One region of the Mesorhizobium sp. M0618 genome, then DNA from elsewhere that is predicted to be linked to it. Evidence: predicted binding sites of a transcription regulator. Region 1 holds the regulator's gene; each other region holds the start of a gene.
The links. Region 1 encodes LexA, which represses DNA repair genes until DNA is damaged. Its sites were predicted from a motif close to TGTTCNNNNTGTGTTCNG; they were not measured.
Positions count from the first base shown of each region.

Region 2: NKJ04_RS26655 (helicase-related protein) is a predicted target of LexA. The motif match lies at 6,024-6,041, and genes of this name have one in related genera.
Region 3: NKJ04_RS07110 (PA0069 family radical SAM protein) is a predicted target of LexA. The motif match lies at 8,171-8,188, and genes of this name have one in related genera.

Region 1 is NZ_JAMYQH010000014.1:23,423-33,779, forward strand. Features, by position in the region: gene lpxB (lipid-A-disaccharide synthase) at 1-603, shown strand, start outside; gene gltA (citrate synthase) at 665-1,993, opposite strand; gene gltX (glutamate--tRNA ligase) at 2,179-3,603, opposite strand; gene NKJ04_RS16365 (ComEC/Rec2 family competence protein) at 3,705-6,155, shown strand; gene lexA (transcriptional repressor LexA) at 6,149-6,889, opposite strand; gene kynU (kynureninase) at 7,301-8,548, opposite strand; gene kynA (tryptophan 2,3-dioxygenase) at 8,628-9,464, opposite strand; gene NKJ04_RS16385 (AMP-binding protein) at 9,461-10,357, opposite strand, start outside.
Region 2 is NZ_JAMYQH010000030.1:60,898-71,254, forward strand. Features, by position in the region: gene NKJ04_RS26635 (hybrid sensor histidine kinase/response regulator) at 1-292, shown strand, start outside; gene NKJ04_RS26640 (CarD family transcriptional regulator) at 465-1,046, opposite strand; gene fdxA (ferredoxin FdxA) at 1,413-1,751, opposite strand; gene NKJ04_RS26650 (RNA-binding S4 domain-containing protein) at 1,986-2,372, opposite strand; gene NKJ04_RS26655 (helicase-related protein) at 2,389-5,835, opposite strand; gene phbB (acetoacetyl-CoA reductase) at 6,557-7,282, opposite strand; gene NKJ04_RS26665 (acetyl-CoA C-acetyltransferase) at 7,376-8,554, opposite strand; gene phaR (polyhydroxyalkanoate synthesis repressor PhaR) at 8,856-9,467, shown strand; gene NKJ04_RS26675 (citrate/2-methylcitrate synthase) at 9,487-10,357, opposite strand, start outside.
Region 3 is NZ_JAMYQH010000004.1:270,516-280,872, forward strand. Features, by position in the region: gene NKJ04_RS07065 (LysR substrate-binding domain-containing protein) at 1-261, opposite strand, end outside; gene NKJ04_RS07070 (MFS transporter) at 381-1,679, shown strand; gene NKJ04_RS07075 (cell wall hydrolase) at 1,824-3,008, shown strand; gene NKJ04_RS07080 (AtpZ/AtpI family protein) at 3,263-3,670, shown strand; gene NKJ04_RS07085 (F0F1 ATP synthase subunit A) at 3,730-4,488, shown strand; gene NKJ04_RS07090 (F0F1 ATP synthase subunit C) at 4,574-4,798, shown strand; gene NKJ04_RS07095 (F0F1 ATP synthase subunit B) at 4,862-5,461, shown strand; gene NKJ04_RS07100 (F0F1 ATP synthase subunit B) at 5,472-5,963, shown strand; gene rnhB (ribonuclease HII) at 6,095-6,790, opposite strand; gene NKJ04_RS07110 (PA0069 family radical SAM protein) at 6,942-8,096, opposite strand; gene NKJ04_RS07115 (glycosyltransferase) at 8,246-8,770, shown strand; gene NKJ04_RS07120 (hypothetical protein) at 8,914-9,888, shown strand; gene NKJ04_RS07125 (GFA family protein) at 9,896-10,318, opposite strand.

The DNA of each region.
Region 1 (10,357 bases):
GATCGCGTCAAGACCCTGCTCGTCCTGCCCGGTTCGCGGCGTGGCGAGGTACGGCGGCTGCTCGACCCGTTCGGCGAGACGGTGTCGATTCTGCGTGCGCGTGGCCACCGCCTACGGCTGCTGCTGCCGACCGTTCCGCATGTCGCCGACCTCGTCAAATCCTTCGTCAACCGCTGGGATGAAAAGCCTGAGATCATCGTCGATCCCCAGCGCAAATGGCAGGCTTTCGGCAAAGCCGATGCGGCGCTGATCGCGTCCGGGACGGTATCGCTGGAACTGGCGCTGGCCGGCGTGCCGATGATTTCCTGCTACAGGCTCGACCCGGTCGCGCGCGTCTTGGCGCCGTACCTCGTTTCCGTCTGGTCGGCGCTGCTGCCCAATCTGATATCGGATCGAGCGCTTATTCCGGAATTCTACGACGGCTACATCAAGCCGAACAATCTGGCCCGGCAATTGGAAGCCCTGTTCGCCGACAGCGGCATGCGCGCCTGGCAGAAGAATGGATTTGCAGAGATCACGCGGCGCATGGCGACGGTTAGACCGTCCGGCGAGATCGCCGCGCAGGTGGTGATGCGGTATATCAAGAGAGGGAATAGTCAGTAGGAAGTAGGGAAGTTGACCGTGCCTACTGCCTAATGCCTACTGCCCAATCCCTACTCCCAATTCACCGCTTGGCGATCGGCACGTAGTCACGCTCGGGTGCGCCGGTATAGAGCTGACGCGGGCGGCCGATCTTCTGGCGCGGATCCTCGATCATCTCTTTCCACTGGGCGATCCAGCCGACGGTGCGGGCGACCGCGAACAGCACGGTGAACATGGTGGTGGGGAAGCCCAGCGCCTTCAGCGTGATGCCGGAATAGAAGTCGACATTCGGGTAGAGCTTCTTCTCGATGAAATAGGAATCGGTCAGCGCGATCTTTTCCAGCTCCATGGCGATGTCGAGCAGCGGATCGTCCTTGATGCCGAGCTCGCCCAGAACCTCATGTGCCGTCTTCTGCATGATCTTGGCGCGCGGATCGTAGTTCTTGTAGACGCGGTGGCCAAAGCCCATCAAGCGGAAGGGGTCGTCCTTGTCCTTGGCGCGGGCGATGAATTCGGGGATATGATCGACATGGCCGATCTCGCCAAGCATGTTGAGCGCCGCTTCATTGGCGCCGCCATGCGCCGGTCCCCACAGGCAGGCTATACCGGCGGCGATGCACGCAAACGGGTTGGCGCCCGACGAGCCGGCGAGACGAACGGTCGAGGTCGAGGCGTTCTGCTCGTGGTCGGCGTGCAAAATGAAGATGCGCTCCATGGCGCGCGCCAGCACCGGGTTGATCTTGTATTCCTCGCACGGCACGGCAAAGCACATGTGCAGGAAGTTGGCGGCGAAGTTGAGCTCGTTCTTCGGGTAAATGAACGGCTGGCCGATGTGGTATTTGTAGGCCATCGCCGCGATCGTCGGCATCTTGGCGATCAGCCGCATGGAGGCAACCATGCGCTGGTAGGGGTCGGAGATGTCGGTGGAGTCGTGGTAGAAGGCCGACAGCGCGCCGACCACGCCGCACATCACCGCCATCGGATGCGCGTCGCGGCGGAAGCCGGTGAAAAAGCGCGACATCTGCTCATGCACCATGGTGTGGCGCGTCACGCGGTAATCGAAATCGTCCTTCTGCGCCTTGGTCGGCAATTCACCGTAGAGCAGGAGATAGCAGACCTCGAGGAAGTCGCCATGTTCGGCCAACTGGTCGATCGGATAGCCGCGGTGCAGGAGGATGCCGGCGTCGCCGTCGATGAAGGTGATTTCGGACTCGCAGCTTGCCGTCGAGGTGAAGCCGGGATCGTAGGTGAAAGCGCCGGTGGTGGAGTAGAGCGAGGCGATGTCGATGACATCAGGCCCGACCGAACCACTTCGCACCTTGAATTCATGGGTCTTGCCGGCGAATGCAAGCGTTGCCGTGGCCTCCTGGGTCTTGCCGCCCAAATCCATTTTTTTCGCAGCTTCGGTCATTGCAAACTCCTTCTTGTTTCCTCATGCCGGCAAAGGCAAAATTCTGCAGAGCGACACGTCGAAAATCACCGCAATGCGCGTATTCGCCACCGCATTTCAGGAGGTGCGTGCCAGATTGGGCCAAGGCCTAATGTTGCACTGCGAAACCCGCCTTTCAATGCCAATCTTCTTGGGCCAGTTTGCTCCTAATCGATTTGATCTGAGATGCGCGCCAGGCTTTCCTCGCGGCCGAGCACGGCGAGCACATCGAACACGCCCGGCGAGGTGCTTTTGCCGGTCAAAGCGGCGCGCAAAGGCTGGGCCACCGCGCCGAGTTTGTGACTGCCGGCCGCAGCCACCTCACGGATCGCCGCCTCCGCCGAGGCGGCTGTCCAGTCACTCGCAAGCCCGTTCAAAGCTTCGTGAGCACTGCGCAGGATCTTGCGGGCATCGTCGGTGAGCAGAAGGGCCGCCTTGTCGTCGATCGGCAGCGGTCGCGTGGCAAACAGGAAGGCCGCGCCGTCGACGAGCTCGACCAGCGTCTTGGCGCGCTCCTTCAGGCCCGGAAGCGCTGCCAGCAACTGCGCCTTGGTGCTGTCCTTCAGGCGTGCTGCGATCGCCGGGCCACCTTCGAGATAGGGCAGGGTGGCGATGAAGATGTCGAACAGCTCGGCATCGCTCATGCGGCGCATATGCGCGCCGTTGATCGCTTCCAGTTTGGCGAAGTCGAAGCGCGCCGCGCCCTTGTTGACATCGCCGATGTCGAACCACGAGATCATATCCTTGATCGACATGATCTCGTCGTCGCCATGGCTCCAGCCAAGGCGCGCCAGGTAGTTGAGCAGCGCCTCCGGCAGGTAGCCCATGGCGCGATAGGCCTCGACGCCAAGCGCGCCGTGCCGCTTCGACAGCTTGGCGCCATCGGCGCCGTGGATCAGGGGGATATGCGACATGGACGGCACGTCCCAGCCCATGGCGTTGTAGATCACGGTCTGGCGAGCGGCATTGGTCAGATGATCGTCGCCGCGAATGATATGGGTGACGCCCATATCATGATCATCGACGACGACGGCATGCATGTAAGTGGGATTGCCGTCAGAACGCAGGATGATGAAGTCATCGAGATCTTTGTTGGGAAAGCGCACCTCGCCCTGGACACGGTCATGGACGATGGTCTCGCCTTCGGTCGGCGCCTTGATGCGGATGGCGCCCTTGACGCCTGCGGGCGCCTCAGAGGGGTCGCGGTCGCGCCAGCGGCCGTCATAGCGGGGCGGCAGCCCCTTGGCTCTGGCAGCCTCGCGCATGGCCTCCAGTTCGGCTGGCGTGGCATAGCAATAATAGGCCATGCCCATGCGCACGAGCTCCTCGGCCACCTCGCGGTGGCGCGGCGCACGCTCGAACTGTGACACCGGCTCGCCGTCCCAGCTCAGGCCAAGCCAGGAAAGCCCGTCGAGGATGGCAGCCGTCGCGGCTTCATTGAAGCGTTCACGGTCGGTGTCTTCGATGCGCAGCAGCATCGTGCCGCCAGTGTGCTTTGCATACAGCCAGTTGAACAGCGCCGTGCGCGCGCCGCCTATGTGCAGATAGCCGGTGGGCGAGGGGGCAAAACGGGTGACGACCTTGTCGGACATGGAACTCTCGGAAACCATCTGAAGCGGGTGCGGTTGCGCGGACTTTCGCGCGCCCGGCGTTCATGTAGCATAGGGTGTCGAGGGCGCAAGGGGCAGACCCGATGGCTGGACGAGGCTGGGGCTCGGATCAGGGCGAGGACGCTGCCATCGGCGTCAGCGAACGGTCCCTCTTTGCGCCTCTGCCATTGCCGTCGCCCCTCCTGCCGGATCCCGGCCAAGCGCCGTTACAAGCGGATGTCGCCGCCTCTGTTCCTGTTGCCGAAACCGGCAGGATCGTTCGCGTGCGCCGGCAAATCAGCCTGACATCACTGCCTCGCCTGCGCCACAGCGTGAACACGGCGGCGAGCCTGGAACTCGACCGGGGCGTGGCCTTCCTGCTGGTGCCGGTCTGCCTGGCGATCGGAGCGATCGGCTATTTTTCGCTGACGGCTGAACCCGACTTTGCGAGACCTGTCGCGGTTGTTATTCTGACGGGGATCTGTGCGCTGGTCTCGCGCTCATGGCCAAAGACCCATCTGTGTTTCATGGCGGCACTTTTGTGCGCCCTAGGACTGCTTGCTGCCAAAGTCGAGACGTGGCGTGCGGGCACACAAATGTTGGGCTCGGAAATTTCGACGCAAGTCACCGGCCGCGTCGTCTCGCTCGACCGGATGGAAACCGGCCGTATCCGGCTGACCATCGACGTGACATCGACCGCAAGACCGAAACTGCGCTATGCGCCGGAACGGGTGCGGCTTTCGGCACGCAAGATCCCGGCTGACGTGACCGCCGGCTCCCTCATCACCGGATATGCCAAGCTCTTGCCGCCGACCGGGCCGGTGCGGCCGGACAGCTATGACTTCTCCTTCGACAGCTACTTTGCCGGCATCGGTGGCAGCGGGTTCTTTCTCGGCAATCCAAAGCTTGTCGTCAACGATGACGGCGACATGCCGCTGCCGGCCCGAATTTCCTCTAGCGTGGAAAATGCCCGCGAAGGCATCGCCGACCATATCAGGGCGAGCGTCGGCGGCGCCGAAGGCGAGATCGCCGCGGCGCTGATCGTCGGCGTGCGCGCCGGCATTCCCGATGACATCAATGAGGCGATGCGACGTACCGGCATCTACCACATCATCTCCATTTCGGGACTGCACATGGCGCTGGTCGCAGGCACCATCATGGGTTTGCTGCGCGGCGCCTTCGCCTTGTCTCCCGACTTTTCCGCGCGTCGCCCGGTCAAGAAGTATGCCGCCGCCGCCGCACTGTTCTCGATCGCGGCCTATCTCATCATCTCGGGAGTCGTCGTTGCCGCCGAGCGCAGCTTCATCATGCTGGCGGTGATGCTGATTGCCGTGCTGTTCGATCGAGCAGCACTCACCATGCGCAATCTGGCGATCTCGGCGATCGCCGTCATCGTGGTGTCGCCGCATGAGGTGGTCGGCCCGAGTTTTCAGATGTCGTTCGCCGCGACCGCGGCTCTGGTCGGCGCCTATGCCGGCTGGGCCGATCACCGCGCGGGAAAAGCTAGACCGCCGCCGCCAAAGCGATCCATGCCAGGTTTCCTGACGCGAAAATTCCTGCTGGCGGCAACCGGCCTTGCCATGACCTCGATCATCGCCGGAAGCGCCACGACGCTGTTTGCCATCTGGCATTTTCAGCGTGTCTCGCCGCTTAGCCTGTTTGCCAACCTCGCGGTTATGCCGATCGTCACCGTCGTCATGTTCCTGGCCGTCGCCAGCGCGCTGCTGATGCCTTTCGGATTGGATTGGCCGGCTCTCTACCTGATGGGTAAGGGCCTGACGATGATGATCGCCATATCCGGCTGGATCTCCGAGCGTTCGCCTGTCGACGGGGTCGGGCTGATTTCGCAACAGTCGGTCCTGTTGGTGGCAATTGCTTTGGTCATCGCGACGATGGCGACAACTTGGCTGCGGCTCGCTGCCCTGCCATTCGCGCTGGCAGGCTTGCTGACCGTCTCGGATACGCGCACGCCGGATGTGCTGATCTCGGAAGACGCCCGGCTGGTGGCGTTGCCGATCGGTGGCGGCGAGCTTGCCGTCAGCCGGGAACGGCCGAACGAATTCACCGTCGACAACTGGAAACGCGCCCTGACATCAGAAACCATCGTCGTGCCAGAGGTGTTCGACAACAGCTATGGGCAATTCGATGTCGCGGATGCCGTTGATCTGCCGCTGGGATCGCCGTTCTATTGCTCCTCAGGCGTTTGCGTGGCCAGGCACATGTCCGGTGCGATCATTGCCTATGTCGAGGACCGCAAGGACACCTGGAAAGCCTGCGGCTTCGCCGAGCTGATCGTCATCAATGACGCCACCGCGTATGACGCCTGTCACAATCCGCTGGTTCTCGTCATCACCAAGCGGCAACTGGCTCGCAAAGGCAGTGCCGCGGTCTTCTTCGATCGCCAATCGGCGACCACGCCGGCGACGATCAGCTTCGCGGTGGACAGCCCATATCGGCCCTGGCACACGCAACGCAAATACTCTCGTGAGGCAAGGGGGCTGGCACCCTTCAAGAAACCGGAGAAGCCAGCGGCCAACCCGCAGCCGGCTCAGTAGCGGCGGATCAGGCCGACGAGCTTGCCTTGCACCTTGACCCTGTCCGGGCCGAAAATCCGTGTCTCGTAGGCTGGATTGGCGGCTTCGAGGGCAATCGAGGCGCCCTTGCGGCGGAACCGCTTCAGCGTCGCTTCCTCTTCGTCGACCAGCGCCACGATGATCTCGCCTGGCTGGGCGGTGTCGGCGTTGCGGATGATGACGGTGTCGCCATCGAAGATGCCGGCCTCGATCATCGAGTCACCCTTGACCTCCAGCGCATAGTGGGCGCCGCCCATGATCATATCCGGCGGCACCGAGATCGAATGCGTCTGATGCTGGATGGCATCGATCGGCACGCCGGCGGCGATGCGGCCCATCACCGGGATCGACACGGCGGAGACCGCATCGTCGTCATTGCCAGGCGAGGGCATCCGCGAAGGCGCCGGCTTGATCTGCCGGCCAAGGGCACCACCCTGACCGAGACTGCCCTGGATGACGCTTGGCGAAAACTTCTTTGCCGCGTTGAGACCGGGCGCGATCGAGTCCGGCAATCGCAGCACTTCCAGCGCGCGTGCCCGGTTGGGCAACCGGCGAATAAAGCCGCGCTCCTCAAGTGCGGTGATCAGCCGATGAATCCCGGATTTGGAAGCAAGGTCGAGCGCCTCCTTCATCTCGTCGAAGGATGGCGGAATGCCGCTCTCCTTCAGGCGTTCATGGATGAACATCAGCAGTTCATGTTGCTTGCGCGTCAGCATGGCGGCCCCCAGGTTACCTGAAACCAGAATCGAAAAACAAACCCAGAACAAACCCTATCTGTTCCAGTTGTGTTCTGCAACCGTTTAAAGTTTAATGAATTTGTTAAGGCTGCTGAAATTATTTGGCGCTTGCCAGCGGATCGCGATCAACAGGCGCTAGGCACGGCGATGCGCCTGTTCACATTGAAATTATTATGGTTAATGACCTGTGGCTCATCCTCGACCCAAGGCTTGGCATTATCAGTCTATCGACCTCCACAAAGGACGATATCAATCTTCGGGACGTTCGTTTGCCGTGAACGAAACGGAGCCAAAACGCCAACGTCTGTTGGCATTTGTGGCTGGAAATTCAGCCCTCCGTCATCTGCCAGGCAGTGAGGGCGGCGGCGGTGGATCGCGGGGATCGTTGCGTCAGGTAACGGCTTCCTTGACCGCGAAACGGCGGTCCTTCCATGCGCCCGTGCGCAGAATATCCTCCAGCACCTCAACCGCCAGCCACACATCCTTGTAGCCGACATAGAGCGGCGTGAAGCCGAAACGGATGGTCGATGGCGCACGAAAATCACCGATGACGCCGCGCTCGATCAGCGCCCGCATGATTTGATAGCCGTGATCGTGAAGGAACGACACCTGGCTGCCGCGCCTGGTCGCGTCGCGGGTGGTCTCCAGCGTGAGACCGTAGGCGCCGCACCTGGCTTCGACGAGCTGGATGAACAGTTCTGTCAACGCGACACTCTTCTTTCGCAATGCCGCCATGTCGACGTCATTCCAGATGGCAAGCGCGCCTTTGAGCGCCCGCATCGACAGGGTCGGCTGAGTGCCGCACAAAAAGCGGCGGATGCCGGTGCCGGCAACATAACCCCGTTCGAAGGCAAAGGGCCGCGCATGGCCCCACCAGCCGCTGAGCGGCTGGCTGATATCGCCGTGGTGGCGCTGCGCGGCATAGATGAAGGCCGGTGCGCCCGGACCGCCGTTGAGGTACTTGTAGGTGCAGCCGATGGCGAAATCGGCATTTGCGTGATCGAGCTCGACGGGCAGGGCGCCGGCGGTGTGGCAAAGATCCCAGACGATCAGCGCTCCGGCCGCATGAGCTTTGCGCGTCAGCGCCGCCATGTCGCGCAGTTCACCCGATTTGTAATTGACGTGATTGACCAGCACCACCGCGACGTTTTCGTCGATCAGCTCTTCGATGGTCGGCGCGTCGACACCCGCGAGGCGCAGCAGGACGCCATCCCGGGTCGAGGCCACGCCTTCGGCGATGTACAGGTCGGTGGGAAAACTGTCACCTTCGGCGACGATGGCCGACCGGCCGGGCCGCATCTCCATCGCCGCGTGCAGCACCTTGTAGATGTTGGTCGATGTCGTGTCGCAGACAACGGTCTGGCCGGCCGCGGCTCCTATCAGGCGTCCGAGCTGGTCGCCGAGTTCGATTGGCATCTCGAACCATCCGGCCGTGTTCCAAGCTCGGATGAGATCCTGGGCCCATTCTTGGGTCGCCGCCTGCTGCAGCTCGCTGAAAACGGCATGAGACGCTGCCCCCAGTGAATTGCCGTCGAGATAGATCATCCCCTCCGGCAGAATGAAACGGTCGCGCATGGCCCGCAGCGGATCCGTGGCATCCATCGCTTCGACTGCGGCGAGATCAGGAATTCCACTCATGGTCGGTCAGTCCCCGGTTGTTCGCGAAGGGTTTTCCGCCACAGCGCGTCCCCTCGGTGTGCCTGTTTTCATTTCGACGTCAGAGCCGGGTGCGGACCGTCCACAGCTCCGAGAACAGCACGACCTCGAGCATTTTCTTCAGATACGAAGCACCCGACGTGCCGCCGGTGCCGCGTTTCAGGCCGATGATGCGCTCCACCGTGGTGACGTGGTTGAAGCGCCAGCGGCGGAAGTAGTCCTCGAAGTCGACCAGCTTCTCGGCCAGTTCGTAGAACATCCAGTAGCGCTGCGGATCGCGGTAGATGGTCTGCCAGGCGACCAGCACCTCTTCATTCTCGGTTCGCGTCTCACGCCAGTCCGTGCGCCTGGCATCGGCACCGATGTCGAATCCGTTGCGCGCCAAAAGCAGCAGTGCCTCGTCATAGAGCGACGGCTCGGCCAGGATCGCTTCCAGCTTGCCGCTCAGGTCGGGCCGATGCTTGTGCGGCCCGAGCATTGCCAGGTTTCGGTTGCCGGCCATGAACTCGATGGCGCGATACTGCCAGGACTGGAAACCCGAGGACTGGCCGAGCGCGTCGCGGAACTCGGTGTATTCGCTGGGCGTCATCGTCCGCAGCACGTCCCAGGCATTGTTCAGCTGCTCGAAGATGCGCGCAACGCGCGACAGCATCTTGAAGCTCGGCTCGAGCCGGTCGGCGCGGATGGAACGGATCGCGGCGCCAATCTCGTGCAGAGCAAGCTTCATCCAGAGCTCGGAGGTCTGATGCTGGATGATGAACAGCATCTCGTCATGCGCCGATGACAGCGGCGTCTGGGCCTCCAGCACTTTCTCCAGGTGCAGGTAGTCGCTGTAGGACATGCGCTCCTTGAACGACATCTGGGCGCCTTCGGACGCCGGATCGTACGGTTGGCTCAATTGATTTTCTCCGTGCGCAGCCGGAAGCGCTGGATCTTTCCGGTCTGGGTCTTGGGCAGAGCGGCGATGAATTTTACCGATCGCGGATATTTATAGGGCGCGATCGTTGCCTTGACATGGTCCTGCAGGCGCTTGGTGGTGAGGGCGTCGGGCGCGACGCCCTGCACCAGCACGACATGCGCCTCGACGATCTGGCCGCGTTCGGCGTCCTCTGCACCGATCACCGCGCATTCGGCGACGTCCGGATGCGCCAGCAGCGCCGCCTCGACCTCGGGACCGGCGATGTTGTAGCCGGCGCTGACGATCATGTCGTCGGAGCGTGCGGCGAAATGGAAGAAGCCGTCTTCGTCCTGCGTGAAGGTGTCGCCGGTGATGTTCCAGCCGTCGCGCACATATTCCTTCTGCCTGTCATCGGCCAAGTAGCGGCAGCCGGTCGGGCCACGCACCGCCAGCCTGCCGGTCGTGCCGCGCGGCACCTCGCGCATCTCGTCGTCGAGGATGCGCGCCTCGTAGCCGCCCACCGGCTTGCCGGTCGACGCAGGCTTCATGTCGCCAAAACGGTTGGAGATGAATATGTGCAGCATTTCGGTGGCGCCGATGCCGTCGAGGATCGGCTTGCCGGTCTTTTTCGTCCACTCTTCGAAAACCGGAGCGGGCAAGGTTTCGCCGGCCGAAACTGCAACGCGCAGCGACGACAGGTCGGCACCTTCATCCATGGCCTTCAGCATGGCGCGGTAGGCAGTCGGCGCGGTGAAGGAGATCGTCGCTTTGTAGGTCTCGATGATGTGGATCATGTTGGGTGGCGTCGCCTGCTCCAGAAGCGTCGCCGCCGCACCGAAGCGCAGCGGAAAGATAGCGAGCCCGCCAAGGCCGAAGGTGAAGGCCAGCGGCGG
Region 2 (10,357 bases), on a different contig from region 1:
GGCCCATGCGGCGGCGCTGGCTGCCGGCGATGCGCCGGTCGACCTGATCATCGCAGACTACCGTCTCGAGAATGATACCACCGGCACCGACGCGATCCGTGCGCTTCACGCCCATATCGGCCGCGTTGTCCCGACCATCATCATCACCGGCGATACCTCGCCTTCGCGCCTCAAAAAGATCAGCGCCAGCGGCAGCCGCATCCTGCACAAGCCGATCGCCGACGAGGAATTGCGCGAAACCATTGCTGCGGTCTGCTTTGCTGGCAAGGCGACAAGTGGGGACACACGTTAACCGAAAACGCGCGCTGGACGGCCCGGAGCGCGCCAGCAAGCCGCGATGCAGCACGCCGGTGCGCAGTACATCATCAACATCGAAGCTGCCGCCCGAAAGCAAAAGAGGCCCCGGTCAAACCGGAGCCTCCAATCGTTTCAGGCAGGATCTCTCGAATCAAAGGCGAGAAGGATCAGGCAGCTTCTTCCTGCTCGGCCTCTTCGTTGTCGGCCTTGGCGCCACGCTTAGGGCCCTTGTTGAGGTTGACCTCGATCAAGCGCACGGCTTCGGTTTCCGACATGCGGTTGACGGCCGCGATCTCGCGGGCCATGCGATCGAGCGCCGCCTCATAGAGCTGGCGCTCGGAATAGGACTGCTCCGGCTGGTTGTCGGCACGGTAGAGGTCGCGCACGACTTCCGAGATCGAGATCAGGTCGCCCGAATTGATCTTCGCATCATATTCCTGGGCACGGCGCGACCACATGGTGCGCTTGACGCGGGCGCGGCCCTGCACGACCTTCAGCGCGCGCTCGACATAATCCTCTTCCGACAGCTTGCGCATGCCGATGGAGGTCGCCTTGGCGACCGGCACCTTCAGGCGCATCTTGTCCTTCGAAAAGTCGATGACGAACAGTTCCAGCTTGTGTCCAGCAACTTCCTGCTCGTCGATCGAGACGATCTGGCCGACGCCGTGCGCCGGGTAGACGATGTACTCGCCGGTCTTGAAACCGTGACGCGCAGCGGTGGACTTCTTCTGCGGGGTGATCGTTGCCATTACGCCCTGAACTCCTTGTTGTGGCACCGGCGTCCTGCCGGTCCGAACTCGCGCGATCGGGGAAGCCGATCGTTAGCCGCACAACAGATGAACCCATCGGAAAAGCCGGACCGGCAAACGCGACATTGCGACCGCCTGGCCCAGATCGCTCTGGTCCGAATGGGATTTTCACCTTTCAGTGATTTGGGGCGTCTGCGCCATAAATCGACGTTGTGTCACCGGCATGTTTCGCTGATGTAACACAAAAAGTCGGAAGAATCAAGGTTTTGCTGCACAAGCGAAGGCCACAGGCCAGCGCCGCCTGTCAAGCCGGTTAATGCGACGTGCCTCTTACCCAGCGTAATACCGGCCTTTGCGGCCGTGTTGTCAATCGCCTTCGCCGGGCTCTGCCGAGAAGTATTTCTCGAACTTGCCGGCCTCGCCGTCGAAGGATTTGGCGTCGGCCGGCGGTTCCTTCTTGGCGGTGATGTTGGGCCATTTGTCGGCGTATTCGGTGTTGACCTGCAGCCATTTGTCGAGGCCGGGTTCGGTGTCAGGCTTGATCGCGTCGGCCGGGCATTCCGGCTCGCAAACGCCGCAGTCGATGCACTCGTCGGGATGGATGACGAGCATGTTCTCGCCTTCGTAGAAACAGTCGACCGGACAGACTTCGATGCAGTCCATGTATTTGCATTTGATGCAATTGTCGGTCACGACATAGGTCATCGGTCGGCTCCGGGACGTCCCATTTTGTTGGGCTTTTTCCGTCAGGTAACGCCTTTGTCGACCGCTTGCAAGGGTAGCCATTGCGGACGGTGCCGGTGTTTCCGGAATGGAATTCCAGACTGAAGGCCCGGCGGAAGTCAGTCATGTCCCGCAGAGCGTCTGTTTGCCGGGCTCAGTTCTCGCCTCAGGCGTGCCGTTGTCCCAAAACCGCTGCGTGTTTTTGGACGCCAGGCATCAGTCTTCGCCGAGCAATCGGTCGGTCTGGCGACGTTCCTTCTTGGTCGGGCGGCCGCTGCCGGCCTCGCGCAGCCCCGGAATTGCATCGGGAGGGGCTTCGCCCTTCGGTGCGGGCGGTGGCGACATGTCCTCGTAAAGCGTACGGGCCTCCTCGGCCGGGCCGCGCCGCGTACCGGCGCCGAGCACCTTCCAGATGAAGATGCGGCGCTCGAGCGTGATGGTCAGGACGTCGCCTGGCTTGACCTGATCGGAGGCCTGCGCTGCTTTGTCGCGATTGATGCGAACGCGGCCGGCGACGACCAGTTTTGCCGCCAGCGAGCGCGATTTCACGGCGCGTGAGAAGAACAGCCATTTGTCGATGCGCTGGCGGCCTTCGGCAACCATCGAAGCGAGCCGGGTTCTACTTCTTCAACTGGTCGCGCAATGCGGCGAGCTTGGCGAAGGGCGAATCCGGGTCGAAGCGCACCGGGCGCTCCTCGCGCGGCTTGGGCTGGAAGGCAGGCTTGCCGCCCCCAGGGCTTCGATCGGGACCACCTTTGGCATCCGGCCTGCCACCCTTCCAGTCGGGACGGCCCTCACGGCGGTCGGGACGCTCGCCTTGCGGCCTGCCGTCACGCCGCTGTTCGCCTTCGGCCTGCGGCTTGGGTTTGAATTTCGAGCGGTCGAAGCGCGGCTTGCCGGCTCCATCGCGCCGGCCTTCATGGGCAGGCCGTTCTCCGGGTGCAGCTACGGCCGGTGCGCCGGCGGTATCCACGGGTGCATCGCTTCGACCGCGCGCTTGTCCGTTGCGTGGGCGATTGTTCCTTCGGTTGTCGTCGCGGTTGCGCGGACGCTGTTCGAACCGGCCCTGACGCCACAACAGGATGGGTTTTGGCGCTTCGGCTTCCGGAGCGGGTTCGCCGGCGGCTGCTTCATTCACCGCCACAGGTTCGTCCGGCGCGGCGTCCGTTGCCGGCGCGGCATTTGACACCAACTCGGCCGTTGCGGCTTCTTCTGCCGCTGCAACTTCGATCTCGGCAGTCTCAGTCTCTGCCTGCGGTTCAATCGGCGCCGGTTCGGCGACGTCGGGCGCAGCCTCGGCTACAGGCGCTTCGTCTTGCACGGTTTCGACAGGAGCGTCCGCCTGTTCTTCCACGGCAGGCGCAGCAGGTTCAGCCGCGGCGTCGGGGGTGATTTCGGCGGGAATTTCGGCCGCGGTTTCCGAAACGGCCACTGCGTCCGATGCCGGCTCCGACCCTTCGACGGCTGCCTCTGCTGCGGCATCCGTTGCCGCGGCTTCCGCCGCTTCGGCCTGCTCGGCTCGTGCAGCTTCTTCCGTCGCAAGCTTCGCCACCGCCGCTTCGCGCGCGGCATTGTCCTGTGCTTCGAGCCGCGCCTTGACCTCGACGGCCGGCTTCGGCTCGGCACGATAGCCGAGACCCTTGAGGATTTCTTCCATGTCGTCGGCGGTGGCGCCGAGGATCGACATCATCGGCGGCGTCACCATGAAGGACTGGCCGTCATAGGCGCCGTCCGGGCGCTGACCGAGGCCGGGCTTCCAGTTGGTCGCCGGACGGATCAGATCCGCCAGCCGTTCCAGTATGTCGATGCGCACGGCGCGACGGCCGAGATTGCGGTAGCCGGCAAGCTTGTAGAACGTCTTGTCGAAAGCAGGGTCGATCACCACCGAGGTGCGACCCGAGGCGAGCGCATGGACCACGTCGCCAAAGCCCGGCTTGTCCTTGCCGTCGTTCTTCAGCGCCCACAGCAATGTCACCAGCCCGGCAGGCGCCGGCTTGATCAGCGCCGGCACGAAGACATGGTAGGCGCCGAAGCGCACGCCAAGCCGGCGAAGGGCGGCGCGGCCTTCCTGGTCGAGCGACTTCATCTCCTCGGCGATGTCGCGGCGGTTGATGAGGCCGAAATTCTCGACCAGCTGGAAGGCGATGCCGCGGCCGATGCCGGAAATCTGGTCGGCGTTCCTGAGATCGACCAGCGGCTTCAGCAGCGACTCGATCTGGAAATTGACGAATCGCTCTGCACGCGCGGCGACCTTGTCGCGCGCCGGGCCGGTCAGCTGTTCGTCGGCCAGCAGCACCAGCCGCGGCTTCAGCGCGTCTTCGCCTGATACCAGCGTGCCGATCGGCGCGCCGATCCAGCGCAGCGTGCCGTCCGAGCCAAGCGCGATGTCGCCATTGGCCGAGGCGCCAAAGCGTTCGGCGCGAGCCTCGAACTCGGCGGCCAGCGCCTTCTGGGCGGCGGTGCGCACCGCCTTGGCGTCTTCACCGCCGGCGGTCTGGTCCGCGGTGAAGCGGAACCCTTGCAGCTCGCCGACATGATGGCCTTCGACAAGGACGGTTCCGGTAGGACTAATTTCGGCTTCAGGCATGGTATTTTCTCTAAGGCGCCGCATGAGGACGGAAGTCCTGCGGTCTACGAAGCGTTTCGTCAACCGCTCATGCAGCGCATCCGACAATCTGTCTTCGATTTCGCGCGTCTTTTCCTGCCAGTGTGCCTGATCGGCCAGCCAGCCGGGCCGGTTCGACACGAATGTCCAGGTGCGGATCTGGGCAATGCGATGCGACAGCGTGTCGATGTCGCCCTCGGTGGTGTCGGCGCGGCGCACCTGCTCAGCCATGTAATTCTCGTCGACATGGCCGTGGCGTGCCAGGTCCGTGTAAATGGAAGCGATAAGGTCGGCATGCTGCGCCGGCGCGATCCTGCGGTAGTCGGGCAGCGCGCAGGCTTCCCACAGCAGCGCCACGCGCTTGGCATTGGTGGTGAGTGCGCGAATGTCCTCGTCGCGCGACAGATGCTCGAGCGCCTGTGCATCGACGGCAGGCAATGCCCGCGTCAGTCCCTCGACGGGGGCGTTGGTCTCGATCGAGCGCTTCAGCGCGTCGAGGCTGGCGAAGTCGAAATGCGCGGTGCGCCACTGCAGCACCTTCACCGGATCGAAATCATGGCCTTCGATCTTCTTGATCAGCTCTTCGTCCAGCGGGTCGACCTGGCCAGTGACGCCGAAGGTGCCGTCGCGCAGATGCCGGCCGGCGCGGCCGGCGATCTGGCCGAGCTCGGCCGCGGTCAGGTTGCGATACTGGAAGCCGTCGAACTTGCGGTTCTGGGCGAAGGCGACGTGGTCGAGATCGAGGTTGAGACCCATGCCGATGGCATCGGTGGCGATGAGGTAGTCGACATCGCCGGACTGGAACAGCGCCACCTGGGCGTTGCGGGTGCGCGGCGAGAGCGCGCCGAGCACGACAGCGGCACCACCCTGCTGGCGGCGGATCAGCTCGGCGATTGCGTAGACCTCGTCGGCCGAGAAGGCGACGATCGCCGTGCGCCGCGGCAGGCGGGTCAGCTTCTTGGAGCCGGCATAGGCAAGATGCGACAGCCTCGGCCGCGTCACCACCGAGACACCCCTCAGCAGGCGCTGCAGAATGCCATGCATGGTGGCTGCACCGAGCAGCAGCGTTTCCTGGCGGCCGCGCAGATGCAGGATGCGGTCGGTGAAGATGTGGCCACGCTCGAGGTCGCCGGCGAGCTGCACTTCGTCGATGGCGACGAAGGCGGCGTCGGTCTCGCGCGGCATGGCCTCGACAGTGCAGACCGAATATCTGGCGCCCGGCGGCTGGATCTTTTCCTCGCCGGTGATCAGCGCCACTTTGTGGGCGCCGACCTTTTCGCAGACACGGGCGTAGACCTCGCGCGCCAGCAGCCTGAGCGGCAGGCCGATGATACCACTCTCATGCGCCACCATGCGCTCGATTGCGAGATGGGTCTTGCCGGTGTTGGTCGGCCCGAGCACGGCGGTCACGTCGCGGCCCGACAGGATCAGCGGCTCGGTGTGTTTGGGCTGGATGTTCATCAACCTAGAATAAGGCTTCTGGGACCTGGAAATAAGGCTTCTTGGCCTCTGGTTGTCGGGAGCGTGCCTCAAATGGCGCGTATGACAGGCGACACATAGGGATTTCGGGCGCGAAGCGAAAGCGGAATGTTCCGTCGGCGGCGAGAAGGTGGTTTTGTCAAGCTTTCAATCGGCTGCGGATTAACGGATAGAACGAGTCTGGAACGAATCGGCGACGAATCAGTGACTCCTGCAGATTCAGCTTTTGTTCACGGCTACATGTGGATTTCGCGACCGCGAGTCGCACCACATGCTGAATCGCTGAACTGGCCCGTTTCATGCTAAGAGGGCGTTGCCGTTAACCTTTGCCTGGAAACAATCACGGTGGCTTGGCGCGCCTCGACCAACATTATGAAATTGTTGATCTTTCTTAACCTGCGTTAAGCAGTTGGGCAGGCGATTTCCGGCTGTCGTCGTTAACGTTCAGCTCATAGCCGGAACGAATCGGCGACGAATCGGCGATGGCGTAATTTTCCCGATTTGTTCACCTCAATATCTTGTGTTGTGAACAGTTTATCCACCGAGAATCCACAGGTTGCCAGGGAGCTTTTGCACAGGGCTGCTGCCGGCTGTTAACCTTCGCGTGCCGAATTGGGTCAGCTACGGTCGCGAGCACGTCAAAGGGACCGTGCCGGAAACGGGCCGGTGTGCCGGCCCGTCGATCTCCTACATCGCCACGTCGTCAGGCGAAGTATTGGCCACCGTTGGCCGTGATGGTCGAGCCGGTGATGAAGCCGGCATCTTCGGATGCGAGGAAGACTACGCAGCGCGCGATCTCTTCCGGTTCGCCGAGGCGACCGACGGGGATTTGCGGGATGATGCGGTCGTTGAGCACCCTCTCGTCGATCGCCTTGACCATCTCGGTGGCGATGTAGCCAGGGCAGATGACGTTGACGGTGATGCCCGCGCGGGCTCCCTCTTGAGCGAGGGCTTTGCTGAAACCGATGTCGCCAGCCTTCGCGGCGGAATAGTTGACCTGGCCGGCCTGGCCTTTCTGGCCGTTGATCGACGAGATGGTGATGACGCGGCCGAACTTGCGGTCGCGCATGCCGCTCCACAGCGGATGCGTCATGTTGAAGACGCCGGACAGGTTGGTGTCGATGACCTCATTCCACTGCTCGCGCGTGATCTTGTGGAACATGGCGTCGCGGGTGATGCCGGCATTGTTGACCAGCACCGAGACCGGGCCGAGATCGGCCTCGACCTGCTTGATGCCGGCCGCGCAGGAATCATAGTCGGCGACCGACCATTTGTAGACCGGAATGCCGGTCTCGGCCTTGAATTTCGCCGCTGCGGCGTCATTGCCGGCGTAGTTCGCGGCAACCGAATAGCCGACGGTCTTCAATGCGATCGAGATCGCCGCCCCGATGCCGCGCGATCCGCCTGTGACGATTGCTACCTTGGTCATGCATTTCCCCTTTTTTTGATACCGCCCTGTTGTCGGGCTTGGCAGGCACTGGATACAGAACGGGCGGCTCGCGCCGCCCGGTTAGTGAGTTCTTCAGAGTGCTTCGATACACATGGCGACGCCCATGCCGCCGCCGATGCACAGGGTAGCGAGACCCTTCTTGGCGCCGCGCCGGCGCATCTCGAAGACCAGCGTGTTGAAGACACGGGCGCCGGAAGCACCGATCGGGTGGCCGATGGCGATGGCGCCGCCATTGACGTTGACGATCGAGGGGTCCCAGCCCATGTCCTTGTTGACGGCGCAGGCCTGCGCGGCAAAGGCCTCGTTGGCCTCGACCAGGTCGAGATCGCCGACCGACCAGCCGGCCTTTTCCAAGGCCTTGCGCGATGCTGGGATCGGGCCGGTGCCCATGATCTGCGGATCGACGCCGGCGGTTGCCCAGGACACGATGCGTGCCAGCGGGGTGATGCCGCGCCTCACCGCTTCCGCCTCGCTCATCAGCAGCGCGCCGGCGGCACCGTCATTGATGCCGGAGGCGTTGGCGGCGGTCACCGTGCCGTCCTTGTCAAAGGCCGGCTTCAGCTTGGTCATGGCGTCGAGCGTGGCGCCATGGCGGATGTATTCGTCCTGGTCGACAATGGTGTCGCCCTTCTTGCCCTTGAGTGTGACGGCGACGATCTCGTCCTTGAACTTGCCGGCCTTTTGCGCGGCCTCGGCCTTGTTCTGCGAAGCCAGCGCAAACTGATCCTGGTCTTCGCGGGTGATCTGGAACTGACGTGCCACGTTTTCGGCGGTGTTGCCCATGTGATAACCGTTGAAGGCATCCCACAGCCCGTCCTTGATCATGGTGTCGATCAACTTGAAGTCGCCCATCTTGACGCCGGCGCGCAGGTGCTGGGCATGGGTCGAAAGCGACATCGATTCCTGGCCGCCGGCGACGATGACCTTGGCATCGCCGGTGGCGATCTGCTGCATGCCGAGCGCAATGGCACGCAGGCCCGAGCCGCAAACCTGATTGAGGCCCCAGGCTGTGGTTTCCTTGGGCAAGCCAGCATTGATCGATGCCTGGCGGGCCGGGTTCTGGCCTTGCGCGGCGGTCAGCACCTGGCCGAGGATGACCTCGTCGACCTCGCCTGGTTCGACACCGGCACGCGACAGCAATTCCCTGATGACAACGGCACCGAGCTCATGCGCCGGGGTGGCGGCAAAGGCGCCGTTGAAGGAGCCGACCGGCGTGCGCGCCGCGCTGGCAATGACGATGGAAGCGGACATTTTCTTCTCCAGACTTCAAGGGTGTCGTTCTGTCGTTAGGGACTTTTCTTGCCCTTTCCCAACCCCAAGTCAAACCGGAAATAGGCAGGGCGCCCATGCGCCGCAAGCAGGTCGTGCCTTGCCATGGCGGCCATTCGTCCATTGCTGCGCAGCATATTTTGCCTGCTATGCAGCATTTAGTGATCCCGCACTGCACAAACTGCTTGGAATTGTGAAGCTTTTGCGCATATCCTCAAAAAAAAGGCACAATCGTTATCGGCGGCTTGCTCAGAGGCGCGCCGGTGTCCCCGGGAGGATGTAGATGGCCGCTAAAGACGATCCGATCATCATCAAGAAATACGCCAATCGCCGCCTCTACAACACCGGCACCAGCACCTATGTGACGCTCGAGGACCTCGCCGAGATGGTCAAGAAGGGCGAGGAGTTCACCGTCCAGGACGCCAAGACCGGCGACGACATCACGCATCCGGTGCTGACCCAGATCATCTTCGAACTGGAGAACAAGGACGGGCAAAACATGCTGCCGATCCCGTTCCTGCGCCAGCTCATCGCTTATTACGGCGACCAGATGCAGATGATCGTGCCGAGCTTCCTCGAACAGTCGATGCTCGCCTTTTCCAAGGAGCAGGAGCGCTTTCGCGAGCAGATGAAGGGGGCGATCGGCAAGTCGCCGCTCGACATGATGAAGATCACCACGCCGATCAAGGCGCTGGAGGAACAGACACGCCGCAACATGGAAATGTTCCAGAATGCGATGCGGCTGTTCACGCCGTTCCCGCCCGCCGGCACCGCGCCAGCCGCCGCGCCGTCGTCCGAGCCGGCCAGGAAGGAAACGTCAGAAAAACCCGACGATCTTCAGGAACTGAAGGACCAGATCGCGGCCATGCAGCGCAAGCTCGACACGATGTCGTGAGCTTATTGCTCTTGCGATCTTACACCAGCGCGCCTTCATAGCGGCCGCGCGGCCTGATGTTACTTCCGCTTGTTATCTGTTCGACCGTGTGCTCGGCCCAGCCGACGCTGCGTGCGAGCGCAAACAGGCGAAACGGTGCATCGCGCGGCAAGCCAAGGCTGCGCGTCAGCGCGGCCAGCCCGAAGTCGATGTTGGGAAGCGCGCCGGTCGTGGCAAGGGCAGCGTCGCGCAACGACGACAGTGTGCCGTCAACCTCGATCACCGACAGCAGCGCCGCCCCTCGGGGATCGCCGTCAGGATAGAGCTGATGACCGAACCCCGGCAGCGGCCGGTCATGGCTGAGCCAGCGCCGGATCGTCGCATCGGCGCCATGCCGCGCCGCATCCTCGGCCAGTTGCATCACCGCCTCGCCGGCGCCGCCATGGCGAGGACCTGACAGTGTCGCGAGCCCTGCCAGCAGGCAAGCGGCCAGCGGCGCGCCGGTCGAGGCTGCGACGCGCGCAGCGAAGGTCGACGCATTCAGTTCATGATCGGCAAGCAGGACAAGCGCGCGGCGGATCGCATCGGCGCCGCCGGCATCCACCGACCAGTCCTGCGCAAGCCGCTGATGGATGGGATCCGGTCCTGCCGGTGCGCCCAGCGCGCCGGCCAGCACGCCGACCGCGTGCGCGGCGTCGGCATGCAGCGAGGCGGCGCTGCGCCCAAGCGATGGGCGTCCCTGGCCGGCAAGCACGGCAAGTTGCGCAAAGGCCGTAGCCCGGCCAGCCTGATAGGGCGCATCCGGCGACGGTGCTTCGAAAGCCACCGGTTCCGGCAGAGCCCAGAGCACGGCGGCGGCTTCTTCCAGTGTGGCGTGCCCGGAGAGCACTGCGGCGTCCTGCCCGCGATAG
Region 3 (10,357 bases), on a different contig from region 1:
GATGGCGGATGCCGCCTCGTCATTCAATTCGATCAGCCGGCGCGCATAGCCGAGCATAGTCTCGCCGGCCTCGGTCAAAGCGAGGCCGCGTCCTGATTTGCGGAAGATCGGCGTCGCTGCCTGTTCTTCCAGTTTCTTCAATTGCGCGCTGACCGCCGACGTCGACCGGCCAAGCCGGTCAGCGGCCTTGGCAAAGCTACCCAGTTCCATACCGGTGACGAAACTGCGCAGGACGTCGAGGTCGAAAGTTACGCGTCGCATGTGTGAAGTCCCGATTTTCAGGATTGTATGTCAAAAACTTCCTGATTTTCAGGATGAAATTATGGCGGTAGGGACAGATCGTCAAGGCGGGACCACTGGCCAGCACGGGAAATGAAGTCATGTCCGCCATTGTCAATTGCGCCGACCGGCAGCCGTCAGAACTCCTGGAAGATACGGCAGCCGGTTCCGCCGAAAGGGTATTCAAGCCCGGCCATCGCTGGAAGGTTCTGGGCATCGGCGTCGCCGCCAATGCCGCCTTCTCGGCTACGTTCTCCGGCATCCCGGCGACGGCGGTCGTTCTTCGCCAGGGCTATCACCTGGGCAATGCCGAGCTCGGCCTGGCGCTCGGCCTTCTCGGGCTGGGGGTCGCGCTCAGCGAACTGCCCTGGGGCCTGCTCACCGATCGCTGGGGCGATCGCCGCGTGCTCCTGATCGGGCTCGGCGCGACGGCGGTGTGGCTCCTGGTCATGGCGATGCTGGTTGTGCCGACAAAGGCCGGTACTCCCGGCGTCACGCTGCTCGCCGCGAGCCTGCTCATCACCGGACTGCTCGGCGGCAGCGTCAACGGTTCGAGCGGCCGCGCCATCATGGGCTGGTTCCGGGAAAACGAGCGCGGCTTTGCAATGAGCATCAGGCAGACGGCGGTGCCGCTCGGCGGCGGCCTTGGGGCCCTCATACTGCCCTCGCTTGCTCTGGCTTTCGGCTTTGGCGCGGTGTTCGGGGTGCTGGCGGGTGCATCCGCTCTGTCTGCCCTGTTCGCCTGGCGCTGGCTGCACGAGCCGCCGACGGCGGGCAAGGATCATCTCGCTGCGGCTTCTGTGGCCGGACCGGCGCCGCTGCGCAATCGCGATGTTTGGCGTATCGCGACCGCCATCGGCCTGCTCTGCTTTCCGCAGGTGGCCGTGCTCACCTTCGCCTCCGTGTTCCTGCACGATTTCGTTGGATTGGGAACGGCGGCGATCAGCGCGAGCCTCGCCGCCGTTCAGATCGGCGCCATGGTCATGCGCATCTGGAGCGGCCGCTTCACCGACTGTCACGGCAACCGCCGCCAATTTCTTCGCTTGTGCAGCGCGTTCAGCGCCCTTGCCTTCGCCATGCTTTGGCTGCTGGTCCTGTTCGGCCCAACCGTTCCGGGCGGCCAGCTCATCTGCTTGGCGGTCCTTCCAGTCGTGCTTATTGTCGCAGGCATCTCCGTCTCCGCCTGGCACGGCGTCGCCTACACCGAGCTTGCCACCCTTGCCGGGGCCAGCCATGTCGGGACCGCGCTCAGCCTTGCCAACACCTTTGTTTTTGTCGGCTTCTTTCTGGTGCCGGTGGCCATTCCGGGGCTCTTGCACCTCTGGTCCTGGTCCGGCGTCTGGCTGGCGGCCGCCATCTGCGCGCTGATCGCCCGGCCGATCTTCCTGCGTCCGGCCTGAATAGTCGGCCGCAAAATCGCCTGACTTCGCAACCACGACCTCGGGCCGACCGGGAAAACCCGATCGAAGCCGTTAACGTCCCATCAAGGTTAATGCATCATTTTGCTCTCCAGTGGGGTCAGTCGCGTTCCTGGAGAGTGTTCCGTGCATCGACGTGTGTTGAAGCGGCTGGTTGCCGCCGCCGGTGAGAGAAAACGTGGCTTTCTGGCTCCGCTCGTCATCGGTTTCGGCATCTGGATCGGCTTTCCGACGGTCGCCGCCTATCAGGACATGACGAGCCTGGTTTCCGGCCTCGAAGCATCGAGCACGCGCTGGAATTCCTATGTCGAGAAATCCGTCGCCGGCTCGACCCATGCGGCCGAGATGCCCTTTGCCGATTCTGATGTCACCGGCTCCATCTCCGGATCGGGTGTCCACCTGGCCGGTGTCGGCAACGTGTCGTTTCGCGGCAAGGGCGGCAAAGTCAGCGGCACGCCCGATGAGGACCGCGTCGTGCGCGCCGAGAAGAAAGGGCGCATCGTCCAGATGTCTCCCGTCGCACCGCCGAAGAACTTCAACGCCGGCTCGATCTTCGAGCGCACCTCCTCCTTGCTGCGGCCCAGCATGGACAGCGGCCTGAAAATGGCTTTCGCCAAGCCGCAGATCAAAGGCAAGGAAATCCAGATCGCCGCGGCATTCCATGCGCGCGAGGACAAGAAGCCGGATCCCGGCGTGCCGGCCATGCTGGCAGCGCTGGTCAACAACGACCATCCGGACGTGCTGGCCACCGCCTACGCGCAGTCCGAGCCTGATTATGCCAAGGCATCGCCCTTCGAAGCCCTGCTTCAGGACGAGCAGCCCAATGAGGGCCGCTTCATTCCGCCGATGGCCAAGGGCGATCATTCGTGGATCCAGAACCCGCTGCCCGCCAGTGTCTTCTCCCAAAAGGAGCAGGCATGCCTTGCCAACGGCATCTATTTCGAGGCGAGGAGCGAATCCGTGCGCGGCCAGGCCGCTGTCGCCCAGGTCATCCTCAACCGCGTCCGCAATCCGACCTATCCGAATTCGATCTGCGGCGTCGTCTACCAGAACGACAGCTGGTTCAACCGCTGCCAGTTCTCCTTCGCCTGCGACGGCAGGAAGAAGCGCATCGATAGCCCAGCCGCCTACAAGACCGCCCAGGAGATCGCCATGGCCGTCACTGCCGGCAAGATCTTCATCCCGGAGGTCGGATCGTCGACCCACTACTATGCCCAATATGTCCATCCCGGCTGGGCGCGCACAATGCAGAAGATGACCAAGATCGGCCTGCATATCTTCTATCGGACCTATGGCGGCGGCTGGAGCTGAGTGCAGAGCAGCCGCTGATCTTTGATGTGGCGCGCAGCCTATCGAAGAGCCATTGCGCAGGGGATTCGCGCCATGCATCCTCGTCATCATGGCGGGCACGATGTCGCACCTTTCTAATTGATTGATTTTATTGCCTAAAATACATGGCAATGAACTTCCGCCCGTGGCTTGACGGGCGCAAACCCTCTAACTATGTTGCCGGCGACTTTAGAAGCGGACGGACGGTGACGGTCTGACCGGGCAGGGGGGTTGCGATGGCCGACAAGAATGGGCCAGACGGAACCGGAAAAACCGGCCGCGGCAATCAGCATGAACCCGATATCCGCGACGACGATCTTGAGCGCCGCCGCCGTGACCTTGAAGCTTCGCTTGCGACAAGGCGGCCGGGCCGGCTCGAGGGGAAAGACGACGCGAAAGCGGGCAGTGTGGCCGGTTATGGTCAGGCGCTCAAACTCTCCAGCGAGTTTATCGCCGGGGTGGTGGTGGGTGCCGGCATCGGCTGGATCATCGACCGTCTGGCGGGGACATCGCCATGGGGTCTGATCGTGTTTCTGCTGCTTGGTTTTGGCGCCGGAGTGCTCAATGTGATGCGTTCCGCCGGCGTTGTGGCAGAATTTGGACAGGGCGATAAATCGCGCCGTGACCAAGACGACAAGAAATGACCGCGCTTCATGTGCGGTAATGGTAACGAGGCCGTACGCGGCATTGACGGGGTTTGAACGTGGCAGCTGACAAGGTCGATCCGATCCACCAGTTCCATATCAACAAGCTGATTCCGATCGACATCGGCGGCTATGACCTGTCTTTCACCAATTCGGCGCTGTTCATGGTCGCAACCGTGATCGTCGCGGCTGGATTCCTGTTTCTCACGACGTCGAGCCGCAGCCTGGTTCCCGGGCGGCTTCAGTCGGTCTCCGAGATGGCCTACGAGTTCGTCGGCAACATGTTGCGCGATGCCGCCGGCACGCAAGGCATGAAGTTCTTCCCTCTCGTGTTCTCGCTGTTCATGTTCGTGCTCGTCGCCAATCTGCTTGGCCTGTTCCCGTATTTCTTCACCGTCACCAGTCACATCATCGTCACCTTCGGCCTTGCCGTGCTGGTGATCGCAACCGTGGTCGTCTACGGCTTCATGAAGCATGGTTTTGGCTTCCTGAAACTGTTCGTGCCGCATGGCGTGCCGGTCTTCCTGCTGCCACTGGTGGTGCTGATCGAAGTGATCTCCTTCGTGTCGCGCCCGGTCAGCCTCTCGGTTCGTCTGTTCGCCAACATGCTCGCCGGCCACATCACGCTGAAGGTGTTCTCCGGCTTCGTGGTCAGCCTGAGCGCGCTCGGCGCGGTCGGCGTCGCCGGCTCTATCCTGCCTCTGGCGATGGCGGTGGCGCTGACGGCACTGGAACTGCTGGTCGCCTTCCTGCAGGCCTACGTCTTTGCCGTGTTGACCTGCATGTATCTCAACGACGCCCTGCACCCCGGGCATTAGGTCCAAAAGTTTCCGGCCCAGGAATTTCCAACATTGGCGCCGGATGGAATCGCAACGGAATTTTAGATCCAAAGGAGTTGAACAAATGGACGCAGAAGCAGCAAAGTACATCGGCGCCGGCATCGCTTGCCTGGGCATGGGTGGCGCGGGCATTGGCCTCGGCAACATCTTCGGCAGCTACCTGGCGGGCGCTCTGCGCAACCCGTCGGCTGCCGATGGCCAGTTCGGCCGCCTGATCTTCGGCTTCGCCGTGACCGAAGCTCTGGGCATCTTCTCGCTTCTCATCGCGCTTCTGGCCCTGTTCGGCTGAGCACTCGGGAAGATTGGACAGGCCGGCCGCGCAAGCGGCGGGCCTGAATTTCGGGGATAGTCCATGTTCGTGACATCTGCCTTTGCGCAAGAGTCCGCGCCATCAGCCGATACCAGCCACGCTGCGACGGAAGGCGAGACGCATTCCGGCACCAGCGTGCCTGCTGAAGCGCATGGCACGTTTCCGCCATTCGATCCGGCGACGTTCCCGTCGCAGCTTCTGTGGCTGGCGATCACCTTCGGGCTGTTCTATCTCTTCCTGAAGCGGGTGGTGATGCCACGCGTCGGCGGCATCATCGATGTCCGCAACGATCGCATCACGCAGGACCTCGACCAGGCGGCCAAGTTGAAGGGCGAGGCCGACGCTGCCGTTGCTGCCTACGAGCAGGAACTGGCGGAAGCCAAGACCAAGGCCAACGCGATCGGCCAGCAGGCCAACGACGCGGCCAAGGCCGAGGCCGACACCGCTCGCAAGAAGGTCGAGGCCGCGCTCGACGCCAAGCTTGGCGAAGCCGAGGCTCGCATTTCTTCCATCAAGGCCAATGCCATGAAGGAAGTCGGCAGCATCGCCGAGGACACCGCTTCGGCGATCGTCGAAGCCTTGGTTGGCGGCAAGGCCAGCAAGGCCGAGATCGCGGCCGCGGTCAAATCCGTGGCCCGGTGAGGAGCGCATCATGGACGCCACATCTCTCGCAACGCTCTGGGCCACGGTTGCCCTGGTCATCTTCCTGGGCATTGCCGTCTACATCAAGGTGCCTCGCCTGATCGCCAAGGCGCTCGACGCCCGCGCCGAAAGGATCAGCAACGAACTCGACGAAGCGCGCCGGCTGCGCGAGGAAGCCCAGCAACTGCTTGGCCAGTATCAGCGCAAGCGCAAGGAAGCCGAGCAGGAGGCCGCCGACATCGTCGCCGCCGCCAAGCGCGAAGCCGATATGCTTGCCGCCGAAGCGCACAAGAAGACCGAGGACTATGTTGTCAGGCGCACCGCGCTTGCCGAGCAGAAGATCGGCCAAGCCGAGCGTGACGCCATCAGCGAAGTCCGCGCCAGCGCCGTCGATATCGCCGTCGAGGCAGCGCGCGCGCTGCTTGCCGGCAAGATCGACGCCAAGGCCGGTGCCGATCTGTTCAAGGCTTCGCTTGCGGACGTGAAGTCGAAGCTGAACTGAGCCCTCACAGCCCTCATACAATTAAAGCCGCCCGGGCAACCTGGCGGCTTTTTTGCTTGGAGAGTGCGTGAGACGCCGAAGCGGTCAATCTCCCCACAAGGGGGAGATTGACTTGTCGCTGCTGCCGTTGCTCAATCCAGCCCAGCAAAGCTCTCTTCTTCGACCACTTCAGCGCCACCCAGCCTGAACGGCGAAAACGACACGCGATGCAGCCGCGCCACCGGGCCATGCGCTTCGATCGCGGTGCGATGGCGAACCGTGGCGTAGCCCATGTGGACTTCGAACCCGTAGCGGTCGTGATGATTGCCGCAGCCGCACATCATGCGGTCACGCATCACCTTGGCGACGATCGAGGCGGCAGCGATCGATTGCGAACGCTGGTCGCCCTTGATCAGCGCGCGCCCTTCACAAGGCAGCCCCGGCGGCACGTCGCGTCCATCAGCGAGGGCTAGTTTCGGTCGGACCGACAGTCCGACAAGGGCGCGCCGCATGGCTTCCAGGCTTGCCTTGAGGATGTTGCTGCCGTCGATGCCCTCGGCACTGATTGAGGCCATCGAGACCGCCTGCGCGGAGCCAAGAATTCGCAGGAACAAGGCCTCACGCTGCAAATGGCTGAGGCGTTTGGAATCGTCGAGGCCGTCCGGAATGTTGGCGGGATCGAGCACCACGGCCGCGGCGACCACCGGCCCGGCCAGGGGGCCACGGCCGGCCTCGTCCATCCCGGCGACCGGCCACAGGCCCTCCGCCATCGCCTTCGTCTCGAAGGAGAAGTCAGGCTTCTCGATGATCTCAAAGAGAGGCGGAGAATCAGAACGCGCGCGAGCCATGTTGCGGCGAGGTTCGCATCGGCTCTGATTCTCCGCAAGTCCCTCCGGGTCGGGTGGGGCGCCGGACCGGGAGGGCACCGTCTGCAGGCCGGGGCAGGCCGGACGGGATTCTGGTGCCGCGACGGATCAAACCATCGCGACGAATTGTCTCTCAAAGCAGCGTCAGCTGCACCTGATCTTTCCCGGCGGCAACGAACTGGTCGGTTCGCAACGTGCGCCGTTCGGCATTGAGGCCGAGCCGCTTGGCTGTGATCTCGAAGCGCCGGCCGATCTGCCAGGCGTAGGGACCGGCGCCCTTCATGCGCTTGCCCCATTCCGAATCGTAGTCCTTGCCGTCGCGCATCGAGCGGACCAGCGACATCACATGGCGGTAGCGGTCGGGATAATGGCGCAGCAGCCAATCCTTGAAGATCGGGCTGACCTCCAGCGGCAGGCGCAGGATCACGTAGCCCGCTTCGCGCGCGCCGGCCGCACGTGCGGAATCGAGGATGCGTTCCATCTCCGGATCGGTCAGGCCCGGAATGATAGGAGCCACCATGACCGACGCCGGAATGCCGGCATCGGAAAGCTGCCGGATCGCTTCCAGCCGCTTGGTCGGTGTCGACGCGCGCGGCTCCATGGTGCGCGCCAGCATACGGTCGAGCGTCGTCACCGACAGCGCCACCTTGGCGAGCCCGCGTTCGGCCATGCGTGACAGGATATCGATATCGCGCGTCACCAGAGCGGACTTTGTCACGATGCCGACTGGATGGCCGCGCGCTTCCAGCACTTCGAGAATTTCGCGCATGATCCGGTATTGCTTCTCGATCGGCTGGTAGGGGTCGGTGTTGGTGCCGATGGCGATGGTGCGCGGCTGGTAGCTGTCTTTCGAAAGCTCCTTGTCAAGCAAGCGCGCCGCATCAGGCTTGGCGAACAACTTCGATTCGAAATCCAGACCCGGCGACAGGCCCATGAACGCGTGCGTCGGGCGGGCAAAGCAATAGACGCAGCCATGCTCGCAGCCGCGATAGGGGTTGATGGAACGGTCGAAGGAAATGTCGGGCGATTCGTTGCGGGTGATGATTGTGCGCGGCTTCTCGACCTGCACTTCGGTCTTGAAGGGCGGCAGTTCCTCCAGCGAATTCCAGCCATCGTCGAACACGTGCCGGCTGACCGGCTCGAACCGGCCGGACGGATTGATACCCGCTGACCTGCCGCGGTTGCGGTCCGGGCGGACACGCATGCCGCTCTGCTCGACCATCGCGTTGGCCATCTCGGCTCTTCCTGCTCCGAAAGCTGCAATGTCGGCGCGCACGATCTGTTCCATTTTCGCCCGCTCCCAGGGACTGTCCATGTTGTGTCGAATCGCTCTGCTCATGAAATTATTCCTATTTCGTTGATAAGAACAAAGCAAGAACTTTCTATGGTGCGATGCAAAACTGGCGCTGTCGGGCGCTTTCCGCTATTCGGCTAAGGATGCTCAGTGTTCTCATCGAAACCCGCAACGACGAGGAGGGCCTCGCCCGCACGCTCGCCTCGCTGATTGGCGGCGCGGTCGAAGGCGTGGTGCGTGAAGTCATCGTCTGCGACACAGGCTCTACCGACCAGACGCATCATGTGGCCGAGCATGCCGGCTGTCAGTACGTGACGGGCGGTGTCGCTGCCGGCATCCGCCAGGCCAAGGGGGATTGGTTGCTGCTCCTGGAGCCGGGCGCGCGGCTGGTGGAGGGCTGGATCGATGAAGTTGTCGCCCATACGGCCAGGCAGACCATGGCGGCACGGTTTTCGCGCACGCGAGCCAGTCGCACGCCATTCCTGGCCCGGGTCTTTTCGGGAAACCGCGCCTTGGCCGACGGATTGCTAATCAGCAAGCGTCAGGCGGCGGCCGCGGCCAAGAGTGCCGGCAGTGCCGAGGCCATCGCCCGCGGCCTCGCGACGAAGCGGCTCGACGCCGAAATCTGGATGGCGCCGGCCAAGCAGGAGCGCCGCCCCTCGACGTGATTTTTTGCAGTTGCTCAGGTCATTGTGCATTGCACAAAGTTTGACGCGGGGTTAGCTTCCGTTCAAGCGGGAATTGGGTTTGGGTCATGCCGAGAGGCGAGCACCGATGCGGCATCGGTGGTGCTCTCATAGCCGAGGACCCAATGAAGCTTTCAACCCCCGACACATCCGGCGCGGCCAGTCTCGAGGCCATTGCGCGCAACGGCAGCCTGCTGCGGCGCATCGCCGTGCGTATTCCAACCTATCTGACGGACCTGCGTGAGAACCCTGCCTGGCTGCCGATGTTCGTGTTGGCGCGCACCATGCCCGGACGCCGCATGCATTGGCTCGGCGCAAAGCGCGCCCGCCCGGTCGCCAATGCCGGGGATACGATGTTTGCCGGTGTCGAACGGGGAGCGGTCGTCGATGCGTTGCGCTCCGACGGGCTGTTCTCAGGCCTGGTCCTGCCGCCTGATATCCATGAAGAGATCGCCGACTTCGCCGGGCGCACGCCTTGCTTCGGCAATTTCGACCGCCGTCTCGAATTCATGCCGGGGGAACATGCCGAGGCCGAGAAACGCCTTGGCCGCTCGCTGCTTAGCGGGCATTTTTTCGAGCGCATCCTCGACTGCCCGGCGGCGCTTGCCATCCAGCGCGATCCGCTGCTTCTGGATATTGCCGCGCACTATCTCGGCGGCCAGGCGAAACTGATCACGACGCGGGTCTGGTGGAGTTTTCCCACAGGTGCCGCTTCGGATGCCGACAAGAACCTCGCCTCGCTCGGCAAGTATCATTTTGACCTCGACGACTGGCGCATGCTGAAATTCTTCTTCTACCTCAAGCCGGTCGACGCCGACACCGGTCCGCATGTCTATGTCAGGGGCAGCCACAAGCGCCGCAGCCTAAAGCATCAGCTTACCCTTCTGGTCGGCCATCCCGCGCAACAGGTTCTGGATGTCTATGGCGAGCAGAGCCCGGTGACGCTGACCGGCGAGGCCGGTCTCGGCTTCGTCGAGGACCCCTTTGGCTTTCATATGGGCACCGTGCCGGCACGCACGCCGCGACTGATGATGGAAGTCGGCTTCGGCGTATCGCCGCCGTCGCGCCGACGGTTTCATGGCGAGCCGGTCATCCGCTGAGAGCTGCCTATCCGAAGCTCATCTCGACAGGCGTCCAGTGAGCGCGGCGCCTGGCTTGGCGCTGTGCCCGGCTTTCGGCATCGAAGTCGACACGAGCCGGCTCCTGATTGAACCGCTCTCGGTCGTCCAGGGCGTTGATGATGACGATCGCCCTTGCGTCATCCTCTCCGGCGATTGCGGCGACATAGACGCCGCAATCCCGGCAGATCAAATAGTCGGCCGTCCTCAGCCCGAACTGATATTTTCGCAATCGCGCCTCATCCTGGACCGAGATGGTCAGTCTGCCGTCCGGATCGGCAATGGCGCGCGAACCATGTCTGACACAGAACGAGCATTGGCAGGCGCGAACTTCGATTTGCGATGGGTCGAGTTCGGTTGAAAATGCAAGGCGTATGTTGCCGCAATGGCATCCGCCGGTATGCGTGGTCATGGTTCTGCCTTGTCGTGATGGCGATGATCGCCTTCAGGC